3 regions of the Rhizobium bangladeshense genome follow, and region 2 is predicted to be linked to each of the others. Evidence: predicted binding sites of a transcription regulator. Region 2 holds the regulator's gene; each other region holds the start of a gene.
The links. Region 2 encodes PhoB, which activates phosphate uptake and scavenging genes when phosphate is short. Its sites were predicted from a motif close to TGTCATNNANCTGTCAT; they were not measured.
Positions count from the first base shown of each region.

Region 1 (10,532 bases), 1.2 Mb from region 2:
TCACGTCCTCGCCGGTGAGCCGGTCCGTGCGGAAGCTTGAAGCCGGCGCAGTGCCCGGCTGGCCGATGACGCTGCCGGGTGCCTGCGCCAGGGCGATATTAGACCCGCCCGCGGTGAGGGCGACCATGCTGGCGAGCATATATTTCAAAAGGCGGGCGGGCGGGATCGGCATGAGCGGGATTTCAATCCTCAAACCGTGGCGCTTTTTCGTCAAGCAGAGCGTTGATCTCGGCAACGATGGACGGCGCCCGAGCGGGCTCTCCGAACACCGCCAGCCGGAACGCTACGAACTCTGCTCCGGTCTCGGCGACGGCAAGAGCCGACGCCGGATCGGTGCCGCCCATGACAATGCAGGGGATCTCTATCATCGAGGCCCACCATTCGCCGAGCGCGAGGTTCTTGGGATGCGCCTCAGGCTTGATGTCCCCGTCGAGTTTGCCGAAGAAGATATAATCCGGCCTGACCTCGCCGATCTCCAGCGCCGTGTGCCGGTCGCTCGCGTTGCCGCCGCCGACGATTAGCTTTGGTGCGTGTTTGTCGATCGCCTCCGACAGCGCCTGCGCGTTACCCGCAAGATGCAGGCCATCGGCCTTTGCCCGTCCCGCCACGCGGCTATCGCCTGCAATCAGCGCGGCGGCTCCGGCATCCTGGATTACCGGCACCAGCTTCTCGGCGTGTTTCTGGAAAGTGCCGTCGTCGAGCCCGTATTGTGGCACGATCACCGAGGCGACATCGCCGCCCTTCAGCGCGTCGGCGACGATCCTTGCCTGCTCATCGGCGTCGGCGATATCAGGGGCGATGAGGACCAGGCGGCAGCGATTTTCGGGTTCGGTCATGAGGTCTTTCCGTTTCCTGCGAATTCCCTTCTCGAAAGGACGGATCCGCACTCGTTTTGTGTGAGTAGTTCCGTTAGAGGAGGCTTGCAAGAGGAGGACGTCGAAAGCATGCCGCAGGACTTGTCATTCTACTACGCCGCCGTGCCCGCAGTTCTGCTAGTCGGACTTGCAAAAGGCGGCATGGGCGATGCTTTGTCGCTGATCGGCCTACCCTTTCTCGCCCTCGTGGTCTCGCCGCTCGAGGCGGCGGCGATCCTGCTGCCGATCCTGGTCTTCATGGACATGATCTCGCTTGTCATCTGGCGCAGGTACGGCGATTGGGCAACGCTGAAGATCATGCTGCCGGGTGCAATTTTGGGCATTGCCCTCGGCTGGGCGACTTCCGCGCTCGTACCCGGTAACGTGCTGCGTGTCGTCATCGGCGCGGTGACGATCCTCTTCTGTCTACGTTATTTCTGGAATAATTTCGGCCCCAGCGCCGGCAAGACGATCCCGCCGCGCGGCCAGCGGCCGGTGGCCGCCGGTCTCTGGGGAACGTTTTCCGGATATGGCAGCTTCGTCGCCCATGCCGGCGGCGCGCCGTTTCAGATCTATGCCCTGCCGCTCAAGCTGGAGCCGCGCGAATATACCGGCACCAGCGTGCGCTTCTTCGCGATCCTCAACGCCATCAAGCTGATCCCCTATTTCGCGCTCGGCCAGCTCGACACACAGAACCTTGCGACCTCCGCCACGCTCCTGCCTGTCGCGCCGCTCGCGACCCTTGCCGGCGCCTGGTGCGTGCGCCGCATGAAGCCTCAGATTTTCTACCCTTTCATGTATGCGATGGCACTGATCGCGGCCTTGCTGATCATGCGCGAGGGCCTTGGCGGGTAATGGCCGCAGCACGCTGCAATGCACAATTTTCTTGCTGCGCCGTGCGGTTTGACGTAGCGTTCCTGCATGTCGAACACGGACCCTTTCTCTGCGATTGCCGATCCTAACCGGCGCTTTCTGCTGGAGGAATTGCGGCGCGCGCCGCGCACGGTCAACGAGCTTGCCGAGGGCCTGCCGATCAGCCGACCTGCTGTCTCGCAACATCTGAAGGCGCTGCTGGACAGCAACCTCGTCTCCGTAACCTCGGAAGGTACGAAACGCATCTATGCGGTCAACAACCGCGGCTTTGACAAGCTCAATCTATGGCTAGATCAGTTCTGGGCCTGACCGCGCCCTTCCCCCGGCGCAATCATTGTAACGCCATTTGCTGCGAGCAGACGCAAAAGCGCCAGCCGCGACGTCACAAGCATCGGGCTGGCGCAATTCTGGTGTGATCACCGGTTCTTGCAAATTTTTGGCGGAATGGATGGATTTACCTCTTGCGCAAGATCGCCCGGCGACCCTTGGGAAGATCAATGGACGGATGACTTGAGACGCTGAATCTCGTCCTTGATGCGCAGCTTGCGGCGCTTGCATTCGGCAATTTCTGTATCGGAGATAGAGGGAGCTGTTCTAAGTGCATGCAACTCCTCCTCGAGAGCAACATGCTTTTTCTGGAGTGATTCAAGATGAGCTTCAACTGTCATTTGACCCTTCCTTCCTCTTACCCTCCCCGACCGTCTTCGTCGGGGATCAAGGTGTCAACGCGCGGACTGTGACATATTTTTGAAGGCTTGTCGAAGGCCAAAAGATGAAGATGAGATGGCAAATTCATGATCAAGACTAACTAGCCGTTACCCGTATTTGGTGATAGGAGCTTGCGGAAATCATCGGCAGATCGGACAAGGTCCGAGGACGATAACGGGGAATGCATATGGCCGATCAGGAACAGGCGGAAATCAGGCTCATGGTGGCGCGCCTGCGCCAGGAGCACGAGGATTTCGATGCCGCGATCAATGCCATGATTGAGACCGGGTGCGACGCTCTGCGAATCCAGCGCATGAAAAAGAAGAAGCTCGTCATCAAGGACAAGCTCTCCAAGCTGGAAGATCAGATCGTTCCCGACATCATTGCCTGAAAGGAGCGGCCGCGCGATGACAGACAGACCACCCGTCGCCATCATCATGGGCAGCCAATCCGATTGGGAGACCATGAAGAACGCTGCCGACACGCTGGAATCGCTGGAGATTGCTTACGACGCGCGCATTATCTCGGCGCATCGCACGCCCGACCGGCTGGTCAACTTCGCCAAGGGTGCACGGGCTGAAGGGTTCAAGGTGATTATTGCCGGCGCCGGCGGCGCGGCCCACCTGCCGGGCATGGCCGCATCGATGACGCCGCTGCCGGTCTTCGGCGTGCCGGTCCAGTCTAAAGCTCTCTCCGGGCAGGACAGCCTTCTTTCCATCGTGCAGATGCCGGCCGGCATTCCGGTTGGGACGCTCGCTATCGGCAAGGCGGGCGCGATCAACGCCGCTCTTCTAGCCGCCGCCGTGCTTGCCCTTTCCGACGAAGAGATCGCCGACAGGCTGGACGAATGGCGCGAGCGCCAGAGTGTCGCCGTCGCCGAATACCCGATGGACGACCTATGAAGGCAGGAACGATCGGCATCATCGGCGGCGGCCAGCTCGGCCGCATGCTGGCCATTGCCGCCGCCAGATTGAATTTCCGCACTGTCATCCTCGAGCCGCAGCCGGACTGCCCGGCTGCCCAGCTTGCCAACCGGCAGATCGTTGCCGCCTATGACGATCCGGCCGCCTTGGCCGAACTCGCCGCCGCCTGCGACGTCGTCACCTACGAATTCGAGAATGTGCCCGTCGGGGCCGCCGAGAGGCTCTCGGCAAGCATCGCCGTCTACCCGCCGCCGAAAGCGCTGGAAGCCGCACAGGATCGGCTGGTCGAAAAACGCTTCCTCAACGGCTGCGGCATATCAACCGCCCGCTTTCATGCGATCGACAGCCAGGCCGATCTGGAGGCCGCCCTTGAGGATTTCGGCGGGCGGGGCGTTTTGAAGACCCGCCGCCTCGGCTATGACGGCAAGGGGCAGAAGGTATTCCGCTCGGCGGCGGACGATCCTGACGGTGCATATGCCGCGCTCGGGGCCGTGCCGCTGATCCTCGAAAGCTTTATCGCCTTCGAGCGCGAAGTCTCGATCATCGCTGCACGCGCCACGGACGGCGCGATCGTCTGCTTCGATCCTGCCGAAAACATCCACCGGAACGGCATCCTTCACACCTCGACCGTTCCAGCCGCAATCTCGGCGGCAACGGCGGAGGCCGCTCGTCGATCGGCCGAAAAGATCCTCGCCGCATTGAACTATGTCGGCGTCATCGGCATCGAATTCTTCGTGCTTGCCGACGGCAGCCTGATCGCCAACGAGATGGCGCCTCGCGTCCACAATTCTGGTCATTGGACGGAAGCCGCCTGCGTCGTCAGCCAGTTCGAGCAGCATATACGCGCTGTCGCCGGCCTGCCGCTCGGCAATGGCGAGCGGCACTCCGACTGCGTCATGCGGAATCTCGTCGGCGACGATATCCTTGCCGTTCCCGATTGGCTGCAGCGTCCAGACACGCTGGTTCACCTCTATGGCAAGAGCGAGTGGCGCCCGGGCCGCAAGATGGGTCATGTCACCACGTTGACGCCGAAATCGCCGGTTTCGCGGTGAGAAAGCGGCCATGCGGCTTTGGAAAAACACCGTCACGTGGTTGACACGGAAAAGGTGACGAGGTATCTGCACCCCCACCTAAAGAGCGCGCCCCGACGGCGCGCTTTTGATTGTTAAAGTTACGGGCGAATGTGAATTCCCCCATAGAGATCGCGGATCAGAAAAATGAAGATCAAGAATTCGCTCAAGTCGCTCAAGGCTCGTCACCGTGACAACCGTCTGGTTCGTCGCAAGGGCCGCATCTACATCATCAACAAGCTGAACCCGCGCTATAAGGCTCGTCAGGGCTGATTGCGCGAATCCGGATTGCTGCGCCGCGCATGTTACGGCCAGGCATATCCGGTAGGTCGCTGCGGTGATCCCGTCTAATTTGTTTGATCTTCGGCGCTGGCGGACTAATATGTCCGCTATGCGCTTTTTTGCTTTGACGTCAGCGGTGCTGCCGCTTGCTTTCATCCTCTTCGCCTCCCCGTTTCCTGCCGCCGCGGCGGAAAAGGACGTCATTGTCGAGCAGAGGGATGCCAGTAGTTCGCCGAAGCAGCGTCTCGATCAGCTTTTCAGCCAGCTGAAACGCGAGCGCGATCCCGACAAGGCCAGCAGCATCGCGAACGAAATTCGCATGGAATGGAATGATTCCGGCAGCGCGACCATCAATCTGCTGATGCAATGGGCCGACAAGGCGATCGAGGAAAAGCGCAATCCCGCCGCTCTCGATTTCCTCGACGAGGCGATCGCCCTCAAGCCAGATTATGCCGAGAGCTGGAATCGCCGCGCCTCGCTGAATTTTGTCATGGGCAATTACCGCAAGTCGATGTCCGACATCGAGCGCGTGCTGGATCTCGAGCCGCGCCATTTCGGCGCCCTCTCCGGCATGGCCGCGATCCTCAGCAATTCCGGCAACGACCAATTGACGCTGAAGGCCTGGGAACGGTTCCTCGATATCTATCCCGCCGAACGCACCGCGCAGGAACAGGTCAACATGCTTGCGGAAAAACTGGCAGGCAATCGAACCTGAAGCCGAGTCGCCGCGCTTGACCGCCGCCCAGATCGCGCAATTTTCAGAACTGTCGAGGCATTTTGACACGACTGCCGCCCTCGCAAGAACCATCGATTGTCGCCGTTAAGATCATGCTTGCAGAAGTTTCCGTTCTTCTCGCCCCGCTGGCCGCCGCCATAGGTTACTCCTCTTACAAGGCGCGGCAATTCGAACAGACCTATCCGAATATCGGCGAACTGACGGATGTCGGCGGCTACCGCATGAATGCCGTCCATATCGAGCGTCCCGAGAGTGCGGATCTGCCGGCGCTCGTCTTCATTCACGGCGCCAGCGGCAATCTGCTCGATCAGATCGTTGCCTTTCGCGCTGCGCTCGAAGGGCGGGCGGAAATGCTGTTCGTCGATCGTCCCGGTCACGGTTATTCCGAACGTGGCGGCCCCGAGAACGCCGTCCCCTCAGGCCAGGCCGATGCAATCGCCCGACTGATGGAAAAGCGCGGCATTGAGAAGGCGATCATCGTCGGCCATTCCTTCGGCGGCGCAATCACCGCCGCCTTCGGCCTGCGACATCCCGACAAAACCGCAGGCCTTCTCTTCCTCGCGCCCGCCACCCATCCGTGGCCCGGCGGCATCGACTGGTATTATCATGTGGCAACCGTGCCGCTCGTTGGTTGGCTCTTCAACCACGCTATCGTCGTTCCGCTTGGACTGAGCCGGCTGGAGCGCGGCACGCTGAATGTTTTCCGTCCCAATCCGCGGCCTGCCGATTACATCGAGAAAACCGGTCCGTCGCTTGTGCTGCGGCCGCGCACCTTCCACAACAATGCCGCTGATTTCAAAAGGTTGCTCGCCTATGTGAAGGAGCAGTCGCTGCTTTATTCGCAGATCACCGCGCCGACTGTCATCATAACAGGCGACCGCGACGAAATCGTCTGGGAACACCTGCATTCTCGCGGCCTTGCCCGCGATATAGCGGGCTCCGAACTCGTTACGGTCCGCGGCGTCGGGCACAAGCCGGATTATCTCGCCACCGATGTCGCCATCGCCGCCATGGAAAAGATCGCCGGCGAGCCGCGCGACCTGCAGGCGAGCGCCCGCCGGGCCGAGGAGAGGCTTGCCGCCTCTCTTGAAGATCACGCGATGCAGATCCAGCCGTCGCTGATGCCGGGGGCTCTCTCCGGCGTTTAGTATCGCCGGTCGGACAGCCAGCTCCCACAAAGCCTAGGTCGCCGCATTGCCGCCGACCGCGGCAGCCCCATATGTCTTTCCGTTGTTGTCCATAGGAGGGGAAATCATGGGCCGCCTGCATATCGGGACGATCTCTGTCATATCGGCATTGTCGCTAAGTCTGACCACGGCTTTCGCGGCGTCGCCCGCACCTGTCGAAGCCGAACACGGGATGGTCGTCACTGCCCAACATCTGGCGACCGATGTCGGCGTCGAGGTGCTGAAGAGCGGCGGCAACGCCGTCGATGCGGCGGTCGCCGTCGGTTACGCACTGGCGGTCGTCTATCCCTCGGCAGGCAATCTCGGCGGCGGCGGCTTCATGACGATCCGCCTGAAAGACGGCTCCAAAACCTTCCTCGATTTCCGCGAACGGGCGCCGCTCGCCGCGACGAAGACCATGTATCTCGACAGCAAGGGGGATATCGTGCCGCGCGCCAGCCTTGACGGTTATCTCGCCGTCGGCGTTCCCGGTTCCGTCATGGGCTTCGAGACGGCGCGCGAGAAATACGGCACCCGATCACGCCAGGATTTGATCGCGCCGGCGCTGCGTCTCGCCAAAGAGGGCTTCACTCTGGAGCAGGGTGACGCGGCGATCCTTGCTGGCGGCGCCAAGCGCCTTGCGAAGGACGAGACGGCAGCGAAGATTTTCCTGAAACCGGACGGCAAGACCTATGCCTCCGGCGAAAAGCTTGCGCAGCCGGATCTTGCCGCGGTGCTGGCAGCCATCTCGGAAAGAGGCCCCGACGCCTTCTACAAGGCCGCCCCCGCCGAGGCGATCGTCCAAGCGAGCCAGGCCAAGGGTGGTATCCTTGCCAAGGAAGATTTCGAGCAATATACCGTGCGCGAGTTGAAGCCGATCGAGTGCAATTACCGCGGCTACGACATCATCTCTTCGCCGCCACCCTCCTCCGGCGGCGTTATCATCTGCGAGATCCTCAACGTCCTCGAAGGCTATCCGCTCTCCTATCTCGGCTACGCCTCGGCTGAAACCGTGCATGTCATGGTCGAGGCAATGCGCTACGCCTATGTCGACCGCAACGCCGCACTCGGCGATCCCGATTTCGTCGAGAACCCGATCGAAAAACTGCTCGACAAGAGCTACGCCAAAGAGATCTCAGCAAAGATCGACCCTTATAAGGCCGGGACTTCGGCGAATTTGAAACCGCTCGGCGACAAGGAAAGCAACGAGACGACCCACTATTCCATCATCGACGACGCGGGCAATGCGGTTGCCGTGACATATACGCTGAACGGCTCCTTCGGCGCGGCGGTCGTAGCGCCCGGCACCGGCGTTCTGCTCAACAACGAGATGGACGATTTCACCTCCAAGCCGGGTGTGCCGAACCTTTACGGTCTTGTTCAGGGCGAAGCCAATGCCATCGCCCCGAAGAAGACGCCCCTCTCCTCGATGAGCCCTACGATCGTCACCCGCGACGGCAAGCCCTTCATGGTGATCGGCAGCCCCGGCGGCTCGCGCATCATCACCATCACGCTGGAGGCGATTTTGAATGTCATCGATTTCGGAATGGATATCGGCCAGGCGGTCAATGCACCGCGTTTCCATCACCAATGGCAGCCCGACAAAGTCTATCTCGAGCCCTATGCGCTTTCGCCGGATACGGAAAGGACGCTTGCGGCGATGGGTTATAGCTTCGACGGCGGCAACGACGCGCCGCTCTGGGGCCAGGCGGCCGGCATACTCGTAGGCGGCAAAAGCCTTGCCGCCATCGAAAAGGGCGGCGGCGCGCGCTACAACGGCGCCATGGACGCCCGCGCGACGGAAGGCTCGGCGGGCGGTTATTGACGGTCGGCGAGCCGCGGGCATAGGTGCGTTGGGCATTCATGTCACGGTGACAAAGTCGCCGTTCACAAACCGTTTGCCCCGTCCTATGCATTAGCGATCCCGCAAGCAGGACGATTCCCGAATGGTCAGCATTGAAATGATTGTTGCCGCCCGCGCCCGACTGCGCGGTCACATCAGACGCACGCCGCTTCTCTCCTCCCCCTTCCTGAACGAGATCGCCGGCCGGCGCCTGTTCGTGAAGGCGGAATGTCTGCAGCATTCGGGTTCCTTCAAGTTTCGCGGCGGCTGGTCTGCCGTCTCCGGCCTCGACCCGGCCGTACGCGCGCGCGGCGTCATCGCCTTCTCCTCCGGCAATCATGCGCAGGGTGTCGCCCTTGCCGCCAAGCTGCACGGCGTGCCCGCCGTGATCATCATGCCGAGCGATGCGCCGAAGCTGAAGATCGCCAATACCCGCGCCTTCGGTGCCGAAGTCGTGCTCTACGACCGCGCCAATGAGGATCGGGACGAAATCGGCGCCCGGCTCTCCGCCGAACGCGGCCTGACGCTGATCAAGCCTTTCGACGAGCCCCTGGTGATCGCCGGCCAGGGCACGACCGGCCTCGAAATCTCCGAGCAGGCTGAAGAAGAGGGTGTCACGTCAGCCGAAGTTCTCGTTCCCTGCGGCGGCGGCGGGCTGAGCTCCGGCATCGCCCTTGCCCTCGAAGCCAGCGCGCCGGATTTTCGCGTCCGTCCATGCGAGCCCGAGAATTTCGACGATACCGCCCGTTCGCTCGCCTCCGGCAGGATCGAACGCAATGCCTCAATGTCGGGCTCGATCTGCGATGCGATCATCACGCCGCAGCCGGGCAATGTCACCTTTCCGATCCTGAAGCGCCTCGCCGGCGCCGGCATCGTGGTCACCGACGAGGAGGCGCTGCGGGCGATGGCGCTCGCCTTCGTCAGGCTGAAGATCGTCGTCGAGCCGGGTGGCGCAGTGGCGCTGGCTGCCGCCCTTTTCCATGGTGAGGCGCTGGAAAGCGATGCGGTCGTCGCCATCACCTCCGGCGGCAATGTCGATGCCGACATCTTCACCATGGCGCTGGAACGCTTCGGCTGAGTAAACGCGGGCGCGTCAGTCAGGCCGTCTTATATCGTTTCGCCGGCGCTGTCCGGGAGAGGCTCGGCATCAGTGCCTGGCGCGCTTGTTCATAGGCAGTCAGCAGACTGCCATCCTCAAGCGACGGGATCGTCGCGAATTCGCCGAGCTCGAGGCCTGCGAGCGAGGCATCGACCATATCTTCCGCCGACATCACGATTTCACCGGGTAAATGCTCCACGGGTGTGCCGGCGACGCCCCAGAACTCCGTTGCTGTGGCACCAGGCAACACAGCCTGGACGCGGATATTCTTTTCTGCGAGCTCGTGCTTCAACGACTGGCTGAAGGCAAGCACAAAGGCCTTCGTACCGCCATAGACGCCGTTCAACAGTTCCGGCGCAATCGCAACAATGGAAGCGATATTAATGACCGTTCCGCCGCCGCGTGAGACGAAACCAGGAACGGCGGCATAAGTCAGCCGCATCAGTGCAGTGACGTTAAGCTCGATCATTTCCTGCATCTTATCGACATCGGCGGCAAGCAACGGGGCCGTTCCGCCGAAGCCGGCATTGTTGACCAGAAGCGTGATGCTTCGGTCTCCCTTCAGCACGCTCTCGACGCGGGAAAGATCCACCTTCCTGCCGAGATCAGCGACAAGGGTCTCGACCGTCCTGCCGGTTTCCGTCGTCAGCCGATCTGCCAATGCCCTCAGCCGCTCCTCATTGCGGGCGACGATGATCAGGTCGTACCCCTGCTTTGCCAGTCTGTGGGCATAGATTGCGCCGATGCCCGAGGATGCGCCGGTGATAAGCGCCGTACCCTTATGTTCCTGTACCATGCTCCATCTCCTTCATGCGCCGGACCTCGCCCTGCGCGTGAAGATAATAATACGCGGGATTGCCGACGTCCTGAATGTCATATATACCACTTTTCAGGACGTTGGAGCTTAGCCATGCAGCACATCGCTTTCTTGCTCTATCCCGGCTTCCAGATCATGAGTCTGGCCGCCGTCTCGGTCTT
Region 1 covers NZ_CP071612.1:3,704,244-3,714,775, forward strand. Annotated here, with positions in the region: gene J2J98_RS17920 (tetratricopeptide repeat protein) at 1-172, opposite strand, end outside; gene J2J98_RS17925 (thiamine phosphate synthase) at 183-836, opposite strand; gene J2J98_RS17930 (sulfite exporter TauE/SafE family protein) at 945-1,709, shown strand; gene J2J98_RS17935 (ArsR/SmtB family transcription factor) at 1,776-2,036, shown strand; gene J2J98_RS17940 (YdcH family protein) at 2,222-2,395, opposite strand; gene J2J98_RS17945 (YdcH family protein) at 2,623-2,826, shown strand; gene purE (5-(carboxyamino)imidazole ribonucleotide mutase) at 2,843-3,337, shown strand; gene J2J98_RS17955 (5-(carboxyamino)imidazole ribonucleotide synthase) at 3,334-4,410, shown strand; gene ykgO (type B 50S ribosomal protein L36) at 4,576-4,701, shown strand; gene J2J98_RS17965 (tetratricopeptide repeat protein) at 4,811-5,425, shown strand; gene J2J98_RS17970 (alpha/beta fold hydrolase) at 5,539-6,594, shown strand; gene ggt (gamma-glutamyltransferase) at 6,701-8,437, shown strand; gene J2J98_RS17980 (threonine ammonia-lyase) at 8,559-9,533, shown strand; gene J2J98_RS17985 (SDR family NAD(P)-dependent oxidoreductase) at 9,553-10,350, opposite strand; gene J2J98_RS17990 (GlxA family transcriptional regulator) at 10,465-10,532, shown strand, end outside.
Region 1: J2J98_RS17940 (YdcH family protein) is a predicted target of PhoB. The motif match lies at 2,500-2,516, and genes of this name have one in related genera.

Region 2 (10,532 bases):
TGAAGAACGACGCCGGTCAGCCCGTGGAGGTCAGCATAATAGACAAGGGGCCGGGCATCCCGGCCGAGCACGTGCCGCGTCTGACCGAACGCTTCTATCGCGTCAGCATCGAGGACAGCCGCTCGAAGAAGGGCACCGGCCTCGGCCTTGCCATCGTCAAACATATCCTGACCCGCCACCGCGCCCGGCTGATCGTGAAGTCCGAAGTCGGCAAGGGCACCGATTTCACGGTGCGCTTCTGAGGCGGGGATGGATGTTAAGGCGGCGAGGGTTCTTTCCGGGGCAGCGATGGCGTGCCATGTGATTTGCCCCTCACCCTAACCCTCTCCCCGTTCTGACGGGGAGAGGGGACGTGCCCCGCGAGAGGCTCGCGGTGGACGGACAGGGTGCGGCATATCCCATTCGCCCCGTTTATGGGGAGAAGGTGCCGGCAGGCGGATGAGGGGCAGATCACACGTCACGACTTCAATGAAGCCACGCGCGCTACAACCGACCACCCATCTTTGCACGTTTCTGCAACGTGAGGTGGGCTGGTGATCGAACGTCGCTGTCTTTTGGAAGAAATCGGACAGCATCACTGAAAATTTAGGTGTGATATCAAAAACATAACCTGTCATAAATGTTTCACCGATTTGACATAAAAGGACGGTGCTTACAGCGCTAAGAGAGTCCCGCCGATGAAAAAAGGCAATGCGAGGGCCTCTCTACAGGCCGCATCACACAAGCCCAATGCCCGGGAGATTCAAATGAACACCTTCAAGCTCACCGTTGCCGCGCTCGCTGCAACTGCTGCGTTCGCTGGCACAGCCGTCGCCCGTGACCAGATTCAGGTTGCCGGTTCGTCCACCGTCCTGCCTTACGCAAAGATCGTTGCCGAGTCCTTCGGCGAGACCTTCACCAACTTCAAGACGCCAATCGTCGAATCCGGCGGCTCCAGCGCCGGCCTCAAGGAATTCTGCAAGGGCGTCGGCGAAAACACCATCGACATCGCTAACTCATCTCGCGCTATTAAGAAAAGCGAGATCGAAGCCTGCAAGGCAGCCGGCGTGACGGATATCCAGGAAGTCAAGATCGGTTATGACGGCATCGTTTTCGCGACCGATGCCGGCAACCCCGATGTCGCTTACGTTCCGGCCGACATCTACAAGGCCCTCGCCGCCCAGGTCGTCGTCGACGGCAAGCTCGTCGCAAACCCCTACAAGAAGTGGTCGGAAGTCAACCCGAAGCTTCCGGCTGTTGATATCGCCGCTTATATCCCGGGCGAAAAGCACGGGACTCGCGAAGTCTTCGAGGAAAAGGTCTTGGCAGCTGGCTGCGAAGCATCGGGCGCTGCAGAAGTCATCAAAGCCGCCGTTTCGGACAAGGCCGCTCAGGGCAAGGCCTGCATCGCAGTCCGTAAGGACGGCGCTGCAGTCGACATCGACGGTGACTACACCGAAACGCTGTCTCGCATCGCTGCCAACAAGACCGCGGTCGGAGTATTTGGCCTTTCCTTCTACGAAAACAATGCCGACAAGCTGAAGGTCGCCACCGTGAACGGTATCGTTCCGTCCACCGAAACGATCGCCAACGGCACCTATCCGGTTTCCCGCCCGCTGTTCTTCTACGTCAAGAAGGCACATCTCGGCGCTGTTCCGGGCCTGAAGGAATACGTCAACTTCTTCGTATCCGACCAGATGATCGGCCCTGACGGCCCGCTCGCCGAATACGGCCTCGTTGCCGCTCCGGATGCCGAGCGCGAAGCGATCCGCAAGGACGTCGAAGCTGGTAAGGCCATGTAATGACTTTGCCGGCGCGGTGCTTCAAGCCCGCGCCGGCATTGCTTTATGCCCCTGCGTGCCGGCTTTTTCGCTGCAGGGTTTTCCTTCTCCAATGATTGGAAGCTGAAGGCAGGCTGATGCAGCCGCCGGGCTTATTGGGGCTTCGGGCCTGGGGACGTAACGAATGAGCACATCCGTCATACTTTTGTGCCTTGTGGTGATCGGCGCCGCCGCCTATCTGGTGGCGCGCAGCCGTGCCGCAGCACTTGCCGGAGGCAGGTCCTCCGCATTGCATTCACGGCCGGCCTATTACGGCGCCTATGCCGCGATCTGGGCTGTTCTTCCTGCCCTCATCGTCCTCTGCGTCTGGCTCTCCGTCAGCCCTGGAATTGTCCAGTCCTCGGTTCGCGACGCCTTCCCTGCCGACGTCAAGGCGCAGGCCGCGGTCGAGCAGGATCTGAGCTACTCGATGGTAGCGACGGTTGCGCGCGGGCTGACGATGCTCACTCCCGACGAGGTAGCGGCAGTGTCCACCGACCCGGCGGCGCTGCAGGCCAAGCTCAGCGAAAAGGGCGTGCCGCTCGCCGGCCAGCCGCAGCCTTACATGGTCGAAGCCGCAAAGACGCTCAATTCGATGAGCATGACGAGCCGGCTTGCCATGACAGCGGTGGTCTTCGCTCTCGCCGTTGCCGGCGCTTTCTATGCGCTGCGCGCCATCGCGCCCCGTTTCCGCGCCCGCAACCGCGTCGAGCGCGTCATGCTATGGGGGCTGCTGCTGGCCTCGTCGATCGCCATCCTGACGACGGTGGGCATCGTGCTGTCCATGCTGTCCGAAGCCGCGCGCTTCTTTGCGGTCGTTCCCGCCAACGAATTCTTCTTCGGTACCGTCTGGGATCCGCGCTTTGCCGGCGCTGGCAGCTCGTCCTTCGGCCAGTTCGGCCTGATCCCGCTCTTGCTGGGCACGCTTTATATCGGCCTTGTCGCCATGCTCGTTGCCGTGCCGGTCGGCCTTTTCGCCGCCATCTATATGGCCGAATATGCCTCGCCGAAGCTGCGGGGCATCGCCAAGCCGCTTCTCGAAGTGCTCGCCGGCATTCCGACGATCGTCTACGGCTTCTTCGCCCTCGTCACCGTCGGCCCGTTCCTGCGCGATTTCTCCGCTCAGATCAGCGGCCTGCTCTCCGGCAATTATGCGAGTTTCATCCAGGCGCAGAGCGTGCTGACAGCCGGTATCGTCATGGGCATCATGCTGATCCCCTACGTTTCCTCGCTGTCGGACGACATCATCACCGCCGTGCCGCGGGCCCTGCGTGACGGTTCGCTCGGTCTCGGCGCCACGCGCTCCGAAACCATCAAGAAGGTTGTCCTGCCGGCGGCTCTCCCCGGTATCGTCGGGGCGTTGCTGATGACCGCCTCGCGCGCCATCGGCGAAACCATGATCGTCGTGCTGGCCGCCGGTGTCGCCGCCCGCATCCAGATCAATCCCTTCGAGCCGATGACGACGGTGACCGTGAAGATCGTCAACCAGCTCACCGGCGACCTTGAGTTCACCTCGCCGCAGACACTGGTTGCCTTCGCCCTTGGCATCACGCTGTTCTGCATCACGCTTTGCCTCAACATCTATGCGCTCTACATCGTGCGCAAATATCGGGAGCAGTACGAATGACGAATATTGTTTCTCCCGTCGCCGGAACCATTTCCAAGGCGCCGCCGCGCCGCGATATCGGCATCAAACGCCGCTATGCCGCCGAGCGCCGGTTCCAGGCCTATGGCATCGCCGCCATCGCTTTCGGCCTCATCTTCCTCTTCATCCTGCTGTGGACGGTGATCGGCAAGGGCTACACGGCCTTCCAGCAGACGTCGATCACCCTGCCGATCGAATTCGCCGAGAAGACGATCGACCCGAACAACAAGCGCGCGACCGACCCTTCGGTGCTGATCGCCGCCAACTATCCGGTTCTGCTGCGCGATGCGATCGTCAAGCAGCTGAACATCAATGCATCCAGCCGTCCCGATGTGCGTGAGGCCACGGCCATGCTTTCCAAGGGCGCGCCGATCCAGCTGCGTGACATGGTGGTCGCCGATCCTTCGATCATCGGCAAGACCGTCAACGTCACGCTGCTCGCTGATGCTAATATCGACAGCGCCAACAAGGGCCAGATCGACCTTTCGGTCGAGGAGAAGAACCGCAAGGTCAGCGACAAGCAGGTCGGCTGGATGAACGAGCTGAAGGCGAGCGGTGCGCTGACCAAGGAGTTCAACACCGGTCTCTTCGTCAATGGCAACTCCAGCCGCCCGGAGGCTGCCGGCCTCGGCGTCGCCCTCATCGGCTCGCTGTATCTGATGCTGATCGTGCTGGTTCTGTCTCTGCCGATCGGCGTGGCAGCCTCGATCTACCTCGAGGAGTTTGCGCCGAAGAACAAGCTGACGGACCTGATCGAGGTCAACATCAACAACCTCGCCGCGGTTCCGTCGATCGTCTATGGTCTGCTCGGCCTCTCCGTCTTCATCAACTTCATCGGTCTGCCGCGCTCGGCTTCACTGGTCGGCGGCCTGGTGCTGACGCTGATGACCCTGCCGACGATCATCATCGCCACCCGCGCCGCACTGCGCGCCGTGCCGCCCTCGATCCGCGCTGCAGCCCTGGGCCTCGGCGCTTCGAAGATGCAGATGGTGTTCCACCATGTCCTGCCGCTTGCCATGCCCGGCATCCTCACCGGCACGATCATCGGTCTGGCGCACGCGCTCGGTGAAACCGCGCCGCTGCTGTTGATCGGCATGGTCGCTTTCGTCGCCAATGCACCGACCACGCCGCTCGATCCCTCGACGGCGCTGCCCGTGCAGGTCTATATGTGGGCGAACGAGGCGGAACGCGCCTTCGTGGAGCGTACTTCGGGTGCCATCATCGTCCTGCTCCTGTTCCTGGTTGCCATGAACATGGGTGCCATTCTCTTGCGTCGTCGCTTCGAGCGCCGCTGGTAAACGGAGTTAAACATCATGAACATGTTGACGGAAGCTGCAGTTGAAAAGGCGCTGGATCAGAAGATGAGCAACGTCCCGTATAAGATGATCGGACAGGATGTCTCCGTATACTACGGCGAGAAGCGCGCGCTTTTCGATGTCAACCTGAACATCCGCGAAAACACCGTAACCGCCCTGATCGGTCCTTCCGGCTGCGGCAAGTCGACCTTCCTGCGAAGCCTCAACCGCATGAACGACACGATCGAGGGTTGCCGCGTCACCGGCAAGATCACGCTGGACGGCGACGACGTCTATGATCCGGATATCGACGTCGTCGAACTTCGCGCCCGCGTCGGCATGGTTTTCCAGAAGCCGAACCCGTTCCCGAAGTCGATCTACGAAAACGTCTCCTACGGCCCGCGCATCCATGGTCTCGCAAAGTCGAAGGCCGATCTCGACCAGATCGTCGAGACCAGCCTGCAGCGCGCCGGCCTCTGGAACGAGGTCAAGGACCGCGTGCACGAGTCCGGCACCGGCCTCTCGGGCGGCCAGCAGCAGCGCTTGTGCATCGCCCGCGCCGTTGCCGTCAGCCCGGAAGTCATCCTGATGGATGAGCCCTGCTCGGCGCTTGACCCGATCGCCACCGCCAAGGTCGAGGAACTGATCCACGAGCTGCGCGAGAATTACACGATCGTCATCGTCACCCACTCCATGCAGCAGGCCGCGCGCGTTTCGCAGCGCACCGCCATGTTCCACCTCGGCAACCTCGTCGAGGAGAACGACACCGACAAGATGTTCACCAATCCGGACGATCCACGTACCCAGGACTACATCATGGGTCGCTTCGGCTGATTGCGGCGATCCGAAGCCTTCCCGTTATTCGAGGACAAAGCCCAATGGCATCGACACATATTTATTCTGCCTATGATGATGATCTGAAGTTCCTGTCCAGGCGGATTTCCGAAATGGGCGGCCTGGCCGAACAGATGGTCGCGGAATCCGTCCGGGCGCTGGTCAACGGCGACACGGCGCTGGCGCAGAAGGTCATCTCCGACGATGTGATCCTTGATCACACCGAGCGCGAAATCGGCGACAAGGCGATCGTCACCATCGCCCGCCGCCAGCCGATGGCCGCAGACCTGCGCGAAATCATGGGTTCGATCCGCATCGCCGCCGATCTCGAACGCGTCGGCGACCTCGGCAAGAACACAGCCAAGCGCGTCATCGCCGTGCAGAGCACCGGCGTTCCCCGCAAGCTCGCCCGCGGTCTCGAGCACCTGTCCGAGCTGGCGCTGGTCCAGCTCAAGGAAGTGCTCGACGTCTATACGACGCGCGCCGCCGACAAGGCGACCGCCATCCGCGAACGCGATAACGAGATCGACGCGATGTACACGTCGCTGTTCCGCGAGCTGCTGACCTACATGATGGAAGATCCGCGCAACATCACGAGCTGCACGCATCTGCTCTTCTGCGCCAAGAACATCGAGCGCATCGGCGACCACGCCACCAACATCGCCGAGACTATCTACTACATGGCAACGGGCGCCCAGCCGGAAGGCGATCGCCCCAAGGATGACAGCGCCAACACTGTCGGCGCCGCGACGGAATAATCGTCACGAACCAGCGGACCGGGCCAGCCGCCCGGACCAACCACTTGCGTGCGCGCCCGTTCGGGGCGCGCAAAGAGGTCGCAGCCAATTTCTGAAGATGCGCAGGACGCCTGCTTAATCGCCCCGGTTTAAGGCTTTTGCGCGAGGAGACGGACACGCATGATCCCGAGAGTCGCAGTTGTTGAAGACGAGGAAGCCCTGAGCGTACTTCTTCGCTATAACCTGGAAGCGGAAGGCTTCGAGGTCGATACCATCCTGCGCGGCGACGAGGCCGAAATCAGGCTTCAGGAGCGCACGCCCGACCTTCTGATCCTCGACTGGATGCTGCCCGGCGTCTCCGGCATCGAACTCTGCCGGCGCCTGCGCATGCGGCCGGAAACCGAGCGGCTGCCGATCATCATGCTGACGGCGCGCGGCGAGGAGAGCGAGCGCGTGCGCGGGCTGTCCACCGGCGCCGACGATTACGTCGTGAAGCCGTTCTCGACCCCCGAACTCGTCGCCCGCGTCAAGGCGATGCTGCGCCGTGCCCGCCCTGAAGTGCTGTCGTCGGTGCTGAAATGCGGCGATATCGAGCTCGATCGCGAAACCCATCGCGTCCACCGCAAGAGCCGCGAGGTCCGCCTCGGACCGACCGAATTCCGCCTGCTGGAATTCCTGATGTCGTCGCCAGGCCGGGTCTTTTCCCGCTCGCAGCTGCTCGACGGCGTCTGGGGCCACGACATCTATGTCGACGAACGCACCGTCGACGTCCATGTCGGCCGCCTGCGCAAGGCGCTGAATTTCTCCAACATGCAGGACGTCATCCGCACCGTCCGCGGCGCCGGTTACTCGATGGAGGCCTGAGGTTGAGGAGAGTGCATGTGGCCGGCGCTCCCGCCCGTGCAGCGGTTCCCAGGCCCTTCATCGCACCGGCGCTGGGTATGAGCCAGCACGGCCTCACCTCGGTCATCCAGGCACCACCTCTCCTCCGTCATCCCAGGGCTTGACCCTGGGATCCATGCGGCTGGCGCTGCGGGAGGAACGATGGCATTCAGCTGCAGGGAAGTTATCGAAGCCGAGTGCCTGTTGTGGATCCCAGGGTCAAGCCCTGAGATGACGGAGTGTGGGTTGGCGTTCTAGCCTAACGCCCGCTGATGCAGCTTGTGAAGCGGCGCTTTTGCCGCAAATTCATCGCGCCTGCGAGGGCTGTGCGTCTCGGCGCCACCTCTCCATCGCGCCTGCAGAGCCAACCTGTCCAGGCACCATCTCCCCTCCGTCATCCCAGGGCTTGACCCTGGGATCCATGCGGCTGGCACTGTGAGAAGCGCGATAGCATCGAACTGCAGGGAAACAATTGAAGTGGTGTGCTTGGTTGCGGATCCCAGGGTCAAGCCCTGGGATGACGGAAAGTGTGGTCGGCTTTGCTGCCAAACACAAAGGTCGCTTCCCCACTCCGATCATAAAAAACGGGCCACTCGGCCCGTTTTTTTGTCCGTGGATGCAGCCCGCTCAACTTGCCCGTGCAGCCGCCCGGCGCCGTTCGTTGACCGGCTGGTAGGCAAGCTTCTGATGATAGCCGCAATAGGGTGAGTTGTCCGGGGACTCGCAGCCGCAGAAATGGAAGTCTTCCTTCAGCGGATCGCCGACCGGCCACTTGCAGGTGCGTTCAGTCAGCTCCGTCAGGCCAAGGCGGCGGGAAATCGGCACGACTACGTTGCCGGCCGGCACATATTCCATCTCCTCGACCGCATCGACCTCGATCTCTTCCTTCAGCATCGTTGCGCCCTGCTGGCGGGTAACGGTGCGGGTGGTGATCCGGGAGGCGTAGTTCGGCGCACGCGGCGCTGAAGTCTGGCGCTTCGGCGTGCGCGCCGCTGTGGCTGTGCCGCCGGCCTTGGCACGGCCGGGAAGGCTCAGCCGGTGCACCTTGCCGATGACGGCATTTCGGCTGACCCCGCCAAGCTGCGCCGCGATCTGGCTGGCACTCAGTCCTTCCGACCAAAGCTTCTTGAGTTTCTCGACCCGCTCGTCTGTCCAGTTCATGCCCTGTCTCCACCTTTTGCGTTGGTGATGGCAGAATCCCTCACCGTTGTCCCGGAAGCCTCCGAAACAAGAAACGCCTGATCAATTTTGGTGACTAGTTCCGCCGCATGCAGTCTAGTAATTGAACTTTAACCTAGTGTGAGGCTGACTCCGTGACAAGAGTCGCGGGAATCCGGATGAATCGAATTTCAAGTTTTCCCCAACTTGCTGCCTCCGCGTGTCATTTCTGCAATAATGCCTGTTGAAGGCCGGAAACGCCCCTGTACTAGCTTGCTGCATGCGCTAAGGCCGCAGTTTTGTTGACATTGCAGCGCGAAAAGGAAATAGTACCGCTTGCCGCCGAAAGGCGGCATTTTTAATTTGTCGGGCTTGGTGTCTTTAGCCGGAGTCCGGGCATGACAACATTGGGAGACCCGCGCCATGGCTGAAGCCGCGCCGCTTTATGACACCTATTCTCGCGCCCCGCTGCGGTTCGAGCGAGGCGAGGGCGTATGGCTGATCACCGAAGGCGGCGAGCGTTATCTCGATTTCGGCGCCGGCGTCGCCGTGACATCGGTCGGCCACAGCAATCCGCACGTTGTCGCAGCGCTGAAGGAGCAGGCCGATAAGGTCTGGCACCTCTCCAATATCTATGAGATCCCCGGCCAGGAGCGCCTCGCCAAGCGCCTGACCGACGCAACCTTTGCCGACAAGGTGTTCTTCACCAATTCGGGCGCGGAGGCGCTCGAATGCGCCGTCAAGACGGCGCGCCGCTATCAGTTCTCCAAGGGCCACCCCGAGCGCTTCCATATCATCACCTTCGAAGGCGCCTTCCACGGCCGCACGCTCGCGACGATCGCCGCCGGCGGCCAGGAGAAATATCTCGAAGGCTTCGGCCCTAAGGCGCCGGGTTTCGATCAGGTGCCCTTTGGCGACATCGATGCCGTCCGCGCCGCCGTTACCGATGCGACGGCAGCAATCCTGATCGAACCGGTGCAGGGCGAGGGCGGTGTGCGTCCTGCAACCAACGAGTTCATGAAGGCGCTTCGCCAGATCTGCGACGAAAAGGGCCTGCTGTTGATCCTCGACGAGGTGCAGACGGGCGTCGGCCGCACCGGCAAGCTCTTCGCCCATGAATGGTCCGGCATCACACCCGACATCATGGCCGTTGCCAAGGGCATCGGCGGCGGTTTCCCGCTCGGAGCCTGCCTTGCCACCGCGGAGGCCGCTTCCGGAATGAAGGCCGGCACGCATGGTTCGACCTATGGCGGCAATCCGCTTGCCATGGCCGTTGGCAGCGCCGTGCTCGATATCATTCTCGCGGATGGTTTCCTTGAGCATGTGCGCGACGTGGCGCTCGTCTTCCGTCAGGGGCTTGCCTCGCTCAAGGATCGTTATCCCGACGTGATCGAGGATATCAGAGGCGAGGGGCTTCTGCTCGGCGTCAAGGCTGCGGTTTCCTCCGCCGAACTGCTGCAGGCGATCCGCGCCGCGCACCTGCTCGGCGTGCCGGCGGGCGACAACGTCATCCGCCTTCTTCCTCCGCTCGTCGTCACTGCCGAGGAAGCCCGCGAAGGGCTCGCGCGCCTCGAGCGCGCCGCCGAGAGCATCCGCGCCTCCAAGGTCAAGAAGACGGCTTGAAAGGATCGCCGCCTTCGGGCGCACGACAGGTAAGAACATGGCTCCCAAACATTTCCTAGATCTTTCGGCGGTCACATCAGCCGACCTCAGAACCATCATGAACGACGCGCTCGCCCGCAAGCAGGCCTTCAAGGCCGGCAAAGACGACAAGCCGCTCGCCGGCAAGATGCTGGCGATGATCTTCGAGAAACCGTCGACGCGCACCCGCGTCTCCTTCGACGTCGGCATGCGTCAGCTCGGCGGCGAAACACTCTTCCTTTCGGGCACCGAAATGCAGCTCGGCCGCGCCGAGACGATCGGGGACACCGCCAAGGTGCTGTCGCGTTATGTCGATGCAATCATGATCCGCACGACCGAGCATTCGCGCCTGCTGGAGCTTGCCGAGCACGCGACCGTGCCTGTCATCAATGCGCTGACGGATGATACCCATCCTTGCCAGATCATGGCCGATATCATGACCTACGAGGAGCACCGCGGCCCGATCAAGGGCAAGACCATCGCCTGGACCGGCGACGGCAACAATGTGCTGCATTCGCTGGTCGAAGGCGCCGCGCGCTTC
Region 2 covers NZ_CP071612.1:509,676-520,207, forward strand. Annotated here, with positions in the region: gene phoR (phosphate regulon sensor histidine kinase PhoR) at 1-242, shown strand, start outside; gene J2J98_RS02475 (substrate-binding domain-containing protein) at 747-1,781, shown strand; gene pstC (phosphate ABC transporter permease subunit PstC) at 1,945-3,426, shown strand; gene pstA (phosphate ABC transporter permease PstA) at 3,423-4,742, shown strand; gene pstB (phosphate ABC transporter ATP-binding protein PstB) at 4,758-5,573, shown strand; gene phoU (phosphate signaling complex protein PhoU) at 5,618-6,331, shown strand; gene phoB (phosphate regulon transcriptional regulator PhoB) at 6,491-7,174, shown strand; gene J2J98_RS02505 (GcrA family cell cycle regulator) at 7,820-8,353, opposite strand; gene J2J98_RS02510 (aspartate aminotransferase family protein) at 8,774-9,973, shown strand; gene argF (ornithine carbamoyltransferase) at 10,011-10,532, shown strand, end outside.

Region 3 (10,532 bases), 330 kb from region 2:
AAAAGCCGCCATTCCCACTTCCCCTGAATATTGATGGATTCGACAATACGAGAAATAGGGGCGAAAAACAGGAAAGAGTTTGGTTTTTGCCGGGCTCGCGAATTTTTGAACCGGCCCGTACCTGACAAAGGGCAGCTTCGGCGGCGCTGCGGCGATCCGCCACCGGCTCCTCCCGCGCCCGTCCGTCAAATCATCGATTCACCAAAATCGCTTTTCACGATAGATTCGAACGCAAATCACTTCGGCATCGACTTAAGGGAACAGCATGGCTCTCGGCTTCGCCCAGGCTTTCAGAACATTCGGCAGACTAACGCTTGCCGGCGCGATCGGCGCAGGCCTCGCCGCCGGCGACGTCGGCGCACAGCAGAAGACGCCAAGCCCAGGCAGCGCCAAGGCTCTATTTGCAGGCGCCAGCCTGCCGACGCAGGGGCCGGCGCTGCCGATCGGCTTCTATGCAAAGGGCTGCATGACCGGCGCGGTGGCGCTGCCGACCGACGGGCCGACCTGGCAGGCGATGCGGCTTTCACGCAACCGCCGCTGGGGCAACCCGGCGATGATCGCGCTCTTGGAACGGTTTTCGCAGGACGCGGTCAAATATGCCGGCTGGCCTGGCATTCTCGTCGGCGATATCGCGCAGCCGCGCGGCGGGCCGATGCTCAACGGCCATTCCTCGCACCAGATCGGCCTCGATGCCGATATCTGGTTCACCCCGATGCCGGCGCGCCGCATGACGCCCCAGGAGCGCGAGGACCTGCCATTCACCAGCATGCTGCAGAAGGACAAATTCCTCACCGTCAACCCCAAGGTATGGAGCCAATCGCGCGCGCGGCTTTTGATGCTGGCGGCAAGCTATCCCGAAGTGGAGCGCATCTTCGTCAATCCGGCGATCAAGAAGAAGATGTGTGACACCTGGACGGGCGACCGCACCAACCTTGGCAAGCTCCGGCCGATATACGGCCATGACTCGCATTTCCACATCCGCATCAAATGCCCGCCCGGCGCTGCCGGATGCACGCCGCAAGCCCCGGTCCCCGCCGGAGACGGCTGCGACAAGTCGCTCGCCTATTGGTTCACGCCGGCGCCCTGGGCGCCGCCGAAACCACCCAAGCCCGGCGCCAAGCCGCCGAAGCCGCCGCGTGAGATGATGGTCTCCGATCTGCCGAAGGCCTGCGCCGCGGTTCTCGATGCCGCTTCCGTCGCTTCGATGCAAGCCGCCACCTATGGCGGGCCCTCCGCCGCAAGCGCGTTCGCCGCCGCTCCGGCGGCCGCGTCGGCTGACGATAGCGATGACGCATTGCCGGATGTCGGCCCGGTCCCGAACGACAAGCCGGCGCTCCAATGAAGTGGCCGACGCTCTGTCTTTCAAATCGCAAATTCTTGGTATAAAGCGATCAAATCGATTGAATTGTTGGGGCGGAGATTCACTTCATGGCCGGCAGCAAATGCCTTGCGCTGATCGCGCATGACCAGAAGAAGGACGACATGGCGGCATTCGCCCGCGCCAATCAGGACCTTCTCTCGCGCTGGAAGATCGTCGCGACGGGCACGACCGGCGGCCGGGTGCTTGACGCCGCTCCCGATCTCGACGTCACCAGGCTCAAAAGCGGTCCGCTCGGTGGCGATCAGCAGATCGGCGCGCTGATTTCGACCGGTGAGGTCGACGCCCTGATCTTCTTCGTCGACCCGCTGACCCCGATGCCGCATGATGTCGACGTGAAGGCACTGATGCGGTTGGCGATCGTCTACGACATTCCGATGGCGCTCAACCACGCGACCGCTATAAAGCTCCTTCCCACACTCGAAGCCTGATCAGCACGGAACCGGCCATGCCAAAACCGAACCACAGCACCGCTCCGCTGCCTTTCCCGATCCTGATCGGCGATATCGGCGGCACTAATGCCCGCTTCTCCATCCTGACCGACGCCTATGCCGAGCCGAAGCAGTTTCCAAATGTGCGCACGGCGGATTTTTCCACGATCGACGAAGCGATCCAGAGGGGCGTGCTCGACAAGACGGCGGTGCAGCCGCGTTCGGCCATCCTCGCCGTCGCCGGTCCGATCAACGACGACGAGATTCCTCTGACAAATTGCGATTGGGTAGTCCGGCCTAAGACGATGATCGGCGGCCTCGGCATAGAGGATGTGCTCGTCGTCAACGATTTCGAGGCGCAGGCGCTGGCAATCGCCGCCCTATCCGATGAGAACCGTGAGCGCATCGGCAATGCCACCGGCGACATGATCGCCTCGCGCGTCGTTCTCGGACCCGGCACCGGCCTCGGCGTCGGCGGGCTCGTGCATGCCCAGCAGAGCTGGATCCCGGTTCCCGGCGAAGGCGGTCATGTCGATCTCGGGCCGCGCAGCAAACGCGATTATGAAATCTTTCCGCATATCGAGACGATCGAAGGCCGCGTTTCGGCCGAACAGATCCTCTGCGGGCGCGGCCTCGTCAATCTCTATAACGCCATCTGCGTCGTCGACGGCATCCAGCCGACGATGAAGGATCCCGCCGACATCACCTCGCATGCGCTTGCCGACAGCGACAAGGCGGCCGTTGAGACCGTCTCGCTGTTTGCCACCTATCTCGGCCGCGTGGCGGGCGACATGGCGATGGTGTTCATGGCGCGCGGCGGCGTCTATCTCTCCGGCGGCATCTCACAAAAGATCCTCCCGGCGCTGAAGAAGCCGGAATTCCGCATCGCCTTCGAAGACAAGGCGCCGCATACAGCGCTGCTTCGCACCATTCCCACCTATGTGGTGACGCATCCGCTGGCAGCCCTTGCCGGGCTTTCCGCCTATGCCCGAATGCCGGCGAATTTCGGCGTATCGACGGAAGGCCGCCGCTGGCGGCGTTGACCCCGCGCCCAAGGCAGGCAGAGCGTGCTGGCCCGCCCAGTCGGACGCGCGGCGCTCTAGCCAAACCAATCCTAACTCTTTATAGAGCCGGCAAAAGCGCGTGCCGCATCCATGGCGCGCCGGCACAGGACAGGAAAGCTCATTTTTGGAAGCCGCGGAAAGCAGAAAGCAGAGCGTCAACAGCGATACCGTGACCGGCATCCTGAAGCGCATCATCGCTGAAAACGGCCGCGACCATCTCTGGGGTTATGTCTTTGCGATCGCCTGCCTCGTGGTCGTGGCGCTTTCGACGGCGTTCACTGCATGGATCATGCGGGCGATCATCGACGAGGCCTTCGCCAACCGCCGCGCCGACGTCGTCTGGATCATCTGTCTTTCGATCTTCGTTGCCTTCGTGTTGCGCGGTTTTGCCAGCTACGGCCAGGCCGTGGCGCTTTCCAAGGTCGGCAACAATATCGTCGCCCGATATCAGCGCCGCCTCTATGCGCATCTGATGACGCTTTCTGTCGGCTTTTTCAGTGAGGCACGGTCGGCCCATATCGCCGCGCAGGTGAGCCAGAACGTCAGCGGCATCCGCGACGTGCTCAATCTGACGATCACCTCGACGGTGCGCGACCTCCTGACCTTCGTTTCGCTGATCGGCGTGATGGTCCTTCAGGACCCGCTGCTCAGCCTGGCCGTGTTCATCATGGCGCCGCCGCTGCTCTATGCGCTGCGTTATGTTTCCAAGCGGCTTCGCTCGGCAACCCGCGAGGCCGTGCATCTGAACAGCCACGTGCTGGGGGCGATGCAGGAGACGATCCAGGGTATTGCCATCGTCAAAGCCTTCACGATGGAAGAGGAGCTGGAGAACAAGGTCAACAAGCTCATCACGGCCGCCGAGAACCGGGCGAACCGGATTGCCCGGCTTTCCGAACGCACTTCGCCGCTGACGGAGAGCTTTGCGGGCTTTGCCGTCGCCAGCGTGCTTGCCTATGCCGCCTATCGCTCGATCTATTACAATGTGGCCCCGGGCGCCTTCTTCTCCTTCGTGACGGCGCTGCTGCTTGCCTATGACCCGGCCCGCCGCCTTGCCCGCCTGCAGGTGCAGATGGAACGCGCCGTCGTCAATGCGCGGATGATCTACGAACTGCTCGACATGGAGCCGCGCCAGCGCGACCTCCCGGATGCCCGGCCGCTGACGGTGACGCAGGCGCGCATCGAATTCCGCAATGTTTCCTTCGCCTACGGCAATGAAAGCGTGCTGAACAACGTCAGCTTCGTCGCCGAGGGCGGAGCGACCACGGCGCTCGTCGGCCCCTCGGGCGCTGGCAAATCCACCGTCATCAGCCTCATTCCGCGCTTCTACGATCCGCGTGAAGGCGAGATCCTGATCGACGGACAGGATATCGCCCACATCACCAAGAAGTCGCTGCGCCAGCAGCTCGCCTATGTCTCGCAGCAGCCCTACCTGTTCGAGGGTACGATCCGCGACAACATCCGCTACGGCCGGCCGGAAGCGACCGATGCCGAGGTGGAAGAGGCGGCTCGGCTCGCCTATGCGCATGATTTCATCTCGGCCCAGCCACAGGGTTACGATACGCCGGTCGGTGAAAACGGCGTGACGCTTTCGGGCGGCCAGCGTCAGCGGCTTTCCATCGCGCGCGCACTGGTGCGCAAGGCGCCGATCCTGCTCCTCGACGAAGCGACGTCGGCCCTCGACACCGAATCCGAGGCCGCCGTGCAGAAGGCGCTCGACGAGGCGATGACGGGGCGCACCGTCGTCGTCATTGCCCACCGGCTGTCGACCGTGGTGCGCGCCGACAAGATCGTCGTCATGCAGCAGGGCCGGGTCGTCGAGGAAGGCAATCACGAGGCGCTTGCGAAGGTCAGTGACGGTCTTTACGCTCGCCTCAACAACCTGCAGAGGCCTTCGGCCTCCGATTCAAACTAACTTGGTGAGACGGACATGAGCGATGCTGCGATGAAACTAGTGGTGGTTGGCGCGGCGGGACGCATGGGACAGACGCTGATCCGGCTCGTCCATTCGATCGACGGCGTGACATTGCACGCTGCCGTCGAGCGTGTCGGCTCGCCCTTCGTCGGCAAGGATGCTGGCGAGATGGCGGGCCTCGGCCCGACCGGAGTCATGATCGGCGACGACCCGCTCCAGGCATTTCTCCATGCCGAAGGCGTGCTCGACTTCACCTCGCCTGCCGCAAGCGTGGAATTCGCCGGCCTCGCCGCGCAGGCCCGTATCGTTCATGTCGTCGGCACGACGGGCTGCTCGACCGAGGACAACGCGAAGATCGCCGCCGCGGCACGCCATGCCCGCATCGTCAAGTCGGGCAATATGAGCCTTGGCGTCAATCTGCTCAGCGTCCTGGTCGAACAGGCGGCGCGGGCGCTCGATCCTGTTGATTGGGACATCGAGATCCTGGAAATGCATCACAAGCACAAAGTCGACGCCCCTTCCGGCACTGCACTTCTTTTCGGCGAAGCGGCGGCCAGGGGCCGCAATGTCGATCTCGCCTCGAAATCGGTCAGGGTGCGCGATGGACATACCGGCGCCCGGGAGGCGGGTACGATCGGTTTTGCGACGCTGCGCGGCGGCTCCGTCATCGGCGAGCATTCCGTGCTTTTCGCCGGCGAAGGCGAAATCGTCAGCCTGTCGCACAGTGCGGCCGACCGTTCGATCTTCGCACGCGGTGCCATCAAGGCGGCGCTCTGGGCGCGCGACAAGAAGCCGGGGCTCTATTCCATGCTCGACGTGCTCGGGCTTTCTTCCCAATAAGGATATTACGGAGGCATATTCATGAGCGGTACCCTCGTCCTCGTTCGTCACGGCCAGAGCGACTGGAACTTGAAGAATCTCTTCACCGGCTGGAAGGATCCCGATCTGACCGAGCTCGGCATCCAGGAAGCCAATGCGGGCGGCGCCGCACTTGCCGAATACGGGATCAAATTCGACATCGCCTTTACCTCGGCTCTGGTTCGCGCGCAGCACACGCTGAAGCTCATTCTCGACAAGGTCGGTCAACCTGACCTCGAGACGATCCGCGACCAGGCGTTGAACGAGCGTGACTACGGCGACCTCTCCGGCCTCAACAAGGATGATGCGCGCGCCAAATGGGGCGAGGAACAGGTGCATATCTGGCGCCGTTCCTACGACGTGCCGCCGCCCGGCGGCGAGAGCCTGCGCGACACCGGCGCGCGCGTCTGGCCTTACTACCTCACGGAAATCCTGCCGCGCGTGCTGCGCGGCGAGAAGGTGCTGGTTGCCGCGCATGGCAATTCGCTGCGTTCGCTCGTCATGGTGCTCGACAAGCTCAGCAAAGAAGGCGTGCTTGCCCTCAACCTCGCGACCGGCGTTCCCATGGTCTACAAGCTGAATGCGGATTCCACCGTCGCTTCCAAGGAAGTGCTGGGCGATATGTCCGGCGCGCATTGAATTCAAGTAGGCGTGCCACCGGAGCCGGTCGGCACGCCAAGCCTCAATTCTCGATGGTGAACTGCACCCGATCAGCCGCAAACCGGCTAATGGAATATTGCACCGGCACGCCATCAAGATCGGTGTTCATCGCCTTGGCGATCAGAAGGATCGCGCCAGGGGTGAGCTCTAGGTCAGCCAGATCGGCAGTAGCAGCATGCGCCGCCGTTACCTCGGTTGTCGCCCGGACGTAGTCCACCAGCCCGAGTTCGGCGAAAGCCTTGGTGATCGATTCGTGATTTCGGTAGGCCTCGCCGATCCCGGCGAAACGTTCGGCGGGAAACCAGCTCGTCGCCCTTGAAACCGGCCGCTTGTCGGCCTCGCGCAGCGTTTCAAGCCGGATCACCTCTGCTCCCGGCTTCAGGCCAAGCCAGCGAGCGACCTCGGCGCTCGCCTCCTCCTTTGCCTCCTCGAGCAGAAGTCCTCGCATCTCGCGCGCCTGATCGCCGATACCGGCGGTAAAGCGGGTGCGCCGCGTGATCGGGAAGTTGAAGCGCTCCTTGCGCTCGATCAGCGTGCCGCGACCTTGCACCGCACGCACGATCCCCTCTTGCGCCAGCGCCGCCAGAGCGCTGCGCACCGTATGCCGGTTGACGCCGAACTGCAGCGCCAGCCCGGTTTCTGGCGGCACCATTCCAGTTTCGTCATAGGCGCCGGCGCTGATCGCCTCCCGTATCCGGTCGGCAATCTGACGCCAAAGCGCCACACCCGTTTGCCTTTGCACCTGCTTCAATCCCGCCATTCCACCCTGCCCTGCCACTTCATTCCCACTGCTTGGATCAAAGCGTTACAGAGTCGCCTGCGCAGCGAAAAGATGCGTTACGCCTGAGATGTCACACCCTTGTCACGACTTCGATCTAAGCCTAGAAATATCTTGTATAGTTGTCTATATCAATAGATATTTCCGGGAAGATGGCGATGATATCAGCGGAGAATAGGGACGCTGCGTCACAGAGGGTGTCGGCGCGCAAACGCGCCGCCGATCTGCTGGCGCGCGCAAAACGAAGCGAGCTCTCGGCGGTCTGGGATGCGTTGCCGGAAAAGCCTCAGGTGCAGCCGGTGCGCGGACCCGAAACCGGCCTGGTGATGGTGCGCGGGCGCATCGGTGGCGGCGGAGCCGCCTTCAATCTTGGGGAAGTGACGGTGACGCGTGCTTCGGTCCGGCTCGACTCCGGATCGGTCGGGCATGCGCAGGCGCTCGGCACCGACCGGGAAAAGGCCCGTCTTGCGGCGATGTTCGACGCGCTCTGGCAGCAGGAGGCGACCAGGGAATTTGTGGAACAGGCCCTGCTTCTGCCGATCGAGGAACGGATAGCCGCTGCCGAACGCCGTAAGGCGGATGAGACGGCGGCAACCCGCGTCGACTTTTTCACTATGGTGCGGGGTGACGACTGATGGGTCTGAAGATAGAAGCCCTGATCGGCGGCTTTGCCGCCCCGGTGTTCCACGCCCAGAGCGTTTTCAAGATGCTGATGGACGGCATGGCCCGTCCCGGCACGATCCAGACCGTTGAGCCCGATATCGCTCCGCCCGGGCCGTTCGGCATCGCCGCCGGCGCGATCGCGCTGACACTTTGCGACCATGACACGCCGGTCTGGCTTTCGCAGGGATTGGCCAAATCGGCTGTGCCGGAATGGCTCGGCTTCCACACTGGCGCTCCGCTGACGAGCGAAAAGGCCGAGGCGCGCTTCGCTTTCACGGAAGCCGGTACCGCGCTTTCCTCCTTCGGCGTCTTTGCATCGGGCACGCAGGAATATCCCGACCGTTCGACGACCATTATCATCGAACTCGCCGAGCTGGAGGGCGGGCGCAGATTGGCACTGATCGGCCCCGGCATCCAGAGCGAGACTGAGATCGCGCCCAGGGGGCTGCCCGAGACCTTTCTGCCGCTTTGGACGGACAATCGTGCGCTCTTTCCGCGCGGCATCGACATCGTGCTGACATCGGGCAAACGCTTCCTCTGTCTGCCGCGCACCACCAAGATCACAGCAACGGAGATCTGAGCTCATGTATGTTGCCGTCAAGGGTGGCGAGGCCGCCATTGCCAATGCCCACCGCCTGCTTGCCGACCGCCGCCGCGGCGACCGTTCTCTGCCGGCGATCGGCATCGACCAGATCGTGGCGCAGTTGGGCCTCGCCGTTGACCGCGTGATGGCGGAGGCCTCGCTTTTCGACCGCACGCTTGCAGCGCTCGCCATCCGCCAATCGCGCGGCGATATGATCGAGGCGATCTTCCTGCTGCGCGCCTACCGCACGACTCTGCCGCGCTTCGGCTATTCAAGGCCGCTCGACACGGCTGATATGACGATCGAACGGCGCATCTCGGCGACCTACAAGGATCTGCCGGGCGGCCAGCTTCTTGGGCCTACCTTCGATTATACCCATCGGCTGCTCGATCCCTCGCTGCTTCAGGACGAAGCGGTCGAGGCGCCTGCCCAGCGTACGGCGGAGACCGGCCGCGTCATGCGCGTATCCGAAATTCTCGGCGAGGAAGGCCTGATCGAGGCAGACGGCGACATGCCGGAAGATCACGAGATCGGCGACCTGACCCGCGAGCCGATGGAATTCCCGATGACCCGCGACCTGCGCCTGCAGGCGCTTGCCCGGGGCGACGAGGGCTTCCTGCTGGCGCTCGGCTACTCCACCCAGCGCGGCTATGGCCGCAATCACCCCTTCACCGGCGAGATCCGCATCGGCGAAGTCGAGGTGGAATTCGACGTGGCGGAGCTCGGCTTCGCCGTCTCGCTCGGCGTAATCCAAATCACTGAATGCCAGATGGTCAACCAGTTCAAGGGATCGGCCAAGGCGCCGCCGCAATTCACCCGCGGCTACGGCCTCGTCTTCGGCCAGAGCGAGCGCAAGGCGATGGCGATGTCTCTGGTCGATAGGGCGTTGCGCGCCGAAGAGCTCGGCGAGGACATCACCGCGCCTGCGCAGGATGAGGAATTCGTCATTTCCCATTCCGACAACGTCCAGGCGACCGGTTTCGTCGAGCACCTGAAGCTTCCGCATTATGTGGACTTCCAGGCCGAACTCGATCTCGTCCGCCGCATGCGCCGCGAATTCGAAGCCGCCCGCAGTGCTGGCGAAGACATGAAGGAAGCCGCCGAATGAGCGATCTCGCCAGCTACAACTTCGCCTATCTCGACGAGCAGACCAAGCGGATGATCCGCCGCGCCATCCTGAAGGCAATCGCCATTCCAGGCTACCAGGTGCCTTTCGCCTCGCGCGAAATGCCGATGCCCTACGGCTGGGGCACCGGCGGCGTGCAGGTGACGGCCTCGATCATCGGGCCTGACGACGTGCTGAAGGTCATCGATCAGGGCGCCGACGATACGACCAACGCCGTTTCCATCCGCGCCTTCTTCCAAAAGGTCGCCAATGTCGCGGTGACGACGCATACCAGGGATGCGACGATCATCCAGACGCGCCACCGCATCCCGGAGGAAAAGCTCGGAGCCGGCCAGGTGCTGGTCTATCAGGTGCCGATCCCAGAGCCGCTGCGCTTCCTTGAGCCCCGCGAGACCGAGACCCGCAAGATGCATGCGCTCGAAGAATACGGCCTCATGCATGTGAAGCTCTACGAGGACATCGCGCGCAACGGTCGCATCGCCACCACCTATGCCTATCCGGTCAAGGTGCATGGACGTTACGTCATGGATCCTTCGCCGACACCGAAGTTCGACAATCCGAAGATGCACAAGTCGGAAGCGCTGCAGCTTTTCGGCGCCGGTCGCGAAAAGCGCATCTATGCCGTGCCGCCCTATACCGACGTCGTCAGCCTGGATTTCGAAGACCATCCCTTCGAGATCCAGCGCTTCGGCAAACCCTGCGCGCTCTGCGGCGCAGAAGATGTCTACCTCGACGAGGTCATCCTCGACGACAAGGGCGGCCGCATGTTCGTCTGCTCCGATACCGACCATTGCGAAGATCGCCGGGCGCAGGGGCATGCCGGCGAAATGCTGGCCCGGGAGGCTGCGGAATGACCGACACGGCGCTTCTCAAAGTCAACGACCTCTCAAAATTCTACGGCAATCGCATCGGCTGCCGGAACGTCTCCTTCGAGCTCTGGCCCGGCGAGGTGCTCGCCATCGTCGGCGAATCGGGTTCCGGCAAGACAACGCTGCTCAACTGCATCTCCACCAGGCTGATGCCGACCACCGGCAGCGTAGAGTACCACATGCGCGACGGCAGCTACCGCGACCTCTACC
Region 3 covers NZ_CP071612.1:177,002-187,533, reverse strand. Annotated here, with positions in the region: gene J2J98_RS00890 (extracellular solute-binding protein) at 1-12, opposite strand, end outside; gene mepA (penicillin-insensitive murein endopeptidase) at 266-1,342, shown strand; gene J2J98_RS00880 (methylglyoxal synthase) at 1,429-1,809, shown strand; gene J2J98_RS00875 (glucokinase) at 1,827-2,852, shown strand; gene J2J98_RS00870 (ABC transporter ATP-binding protein) at 2,998-4,785, shown strand; gene dapB (4-hydroxy-tetrahydrodipicolinate reductase) at 4,801-5,625, shown strand; gene J2J98_RS00860 (2,3-bisphosphoglycerate-dependent phosphoglycerate mutase) at 5,647-6,282, shown strand; gene phnF (phosphonate metabolism transcriptional regulator PhnF) at 6,326-7,063, opposite strand; gene phnG (phosphonate C-P lyase system protein PhnG) at 7,240-7,716, shown strand; gene phnH (phosphonate C-P lyase system protein PhnH) at 7,716-8,324, shown strand; gene J2J98_RS00840 (carbon-phosphorus lyase complex subunit) at 8,329-9,435, shown strand; gene J2J98_RS00835 (alpha-D-ribose 1-methylphosphonate 5-phosphate C-P-lyase PhnJ) at 9,432-10,307, shown strand; gene phnK (phosphonate C-P lyase system protein PhnK) at 10,304-10,532, shown strand, end outside.
Region 3: phnG (phosphonate C-P lyase system protein PhnG) is a predicted target of PhoB. The motif match lies at 7,153-7,169, and genes of this name have one in related genera.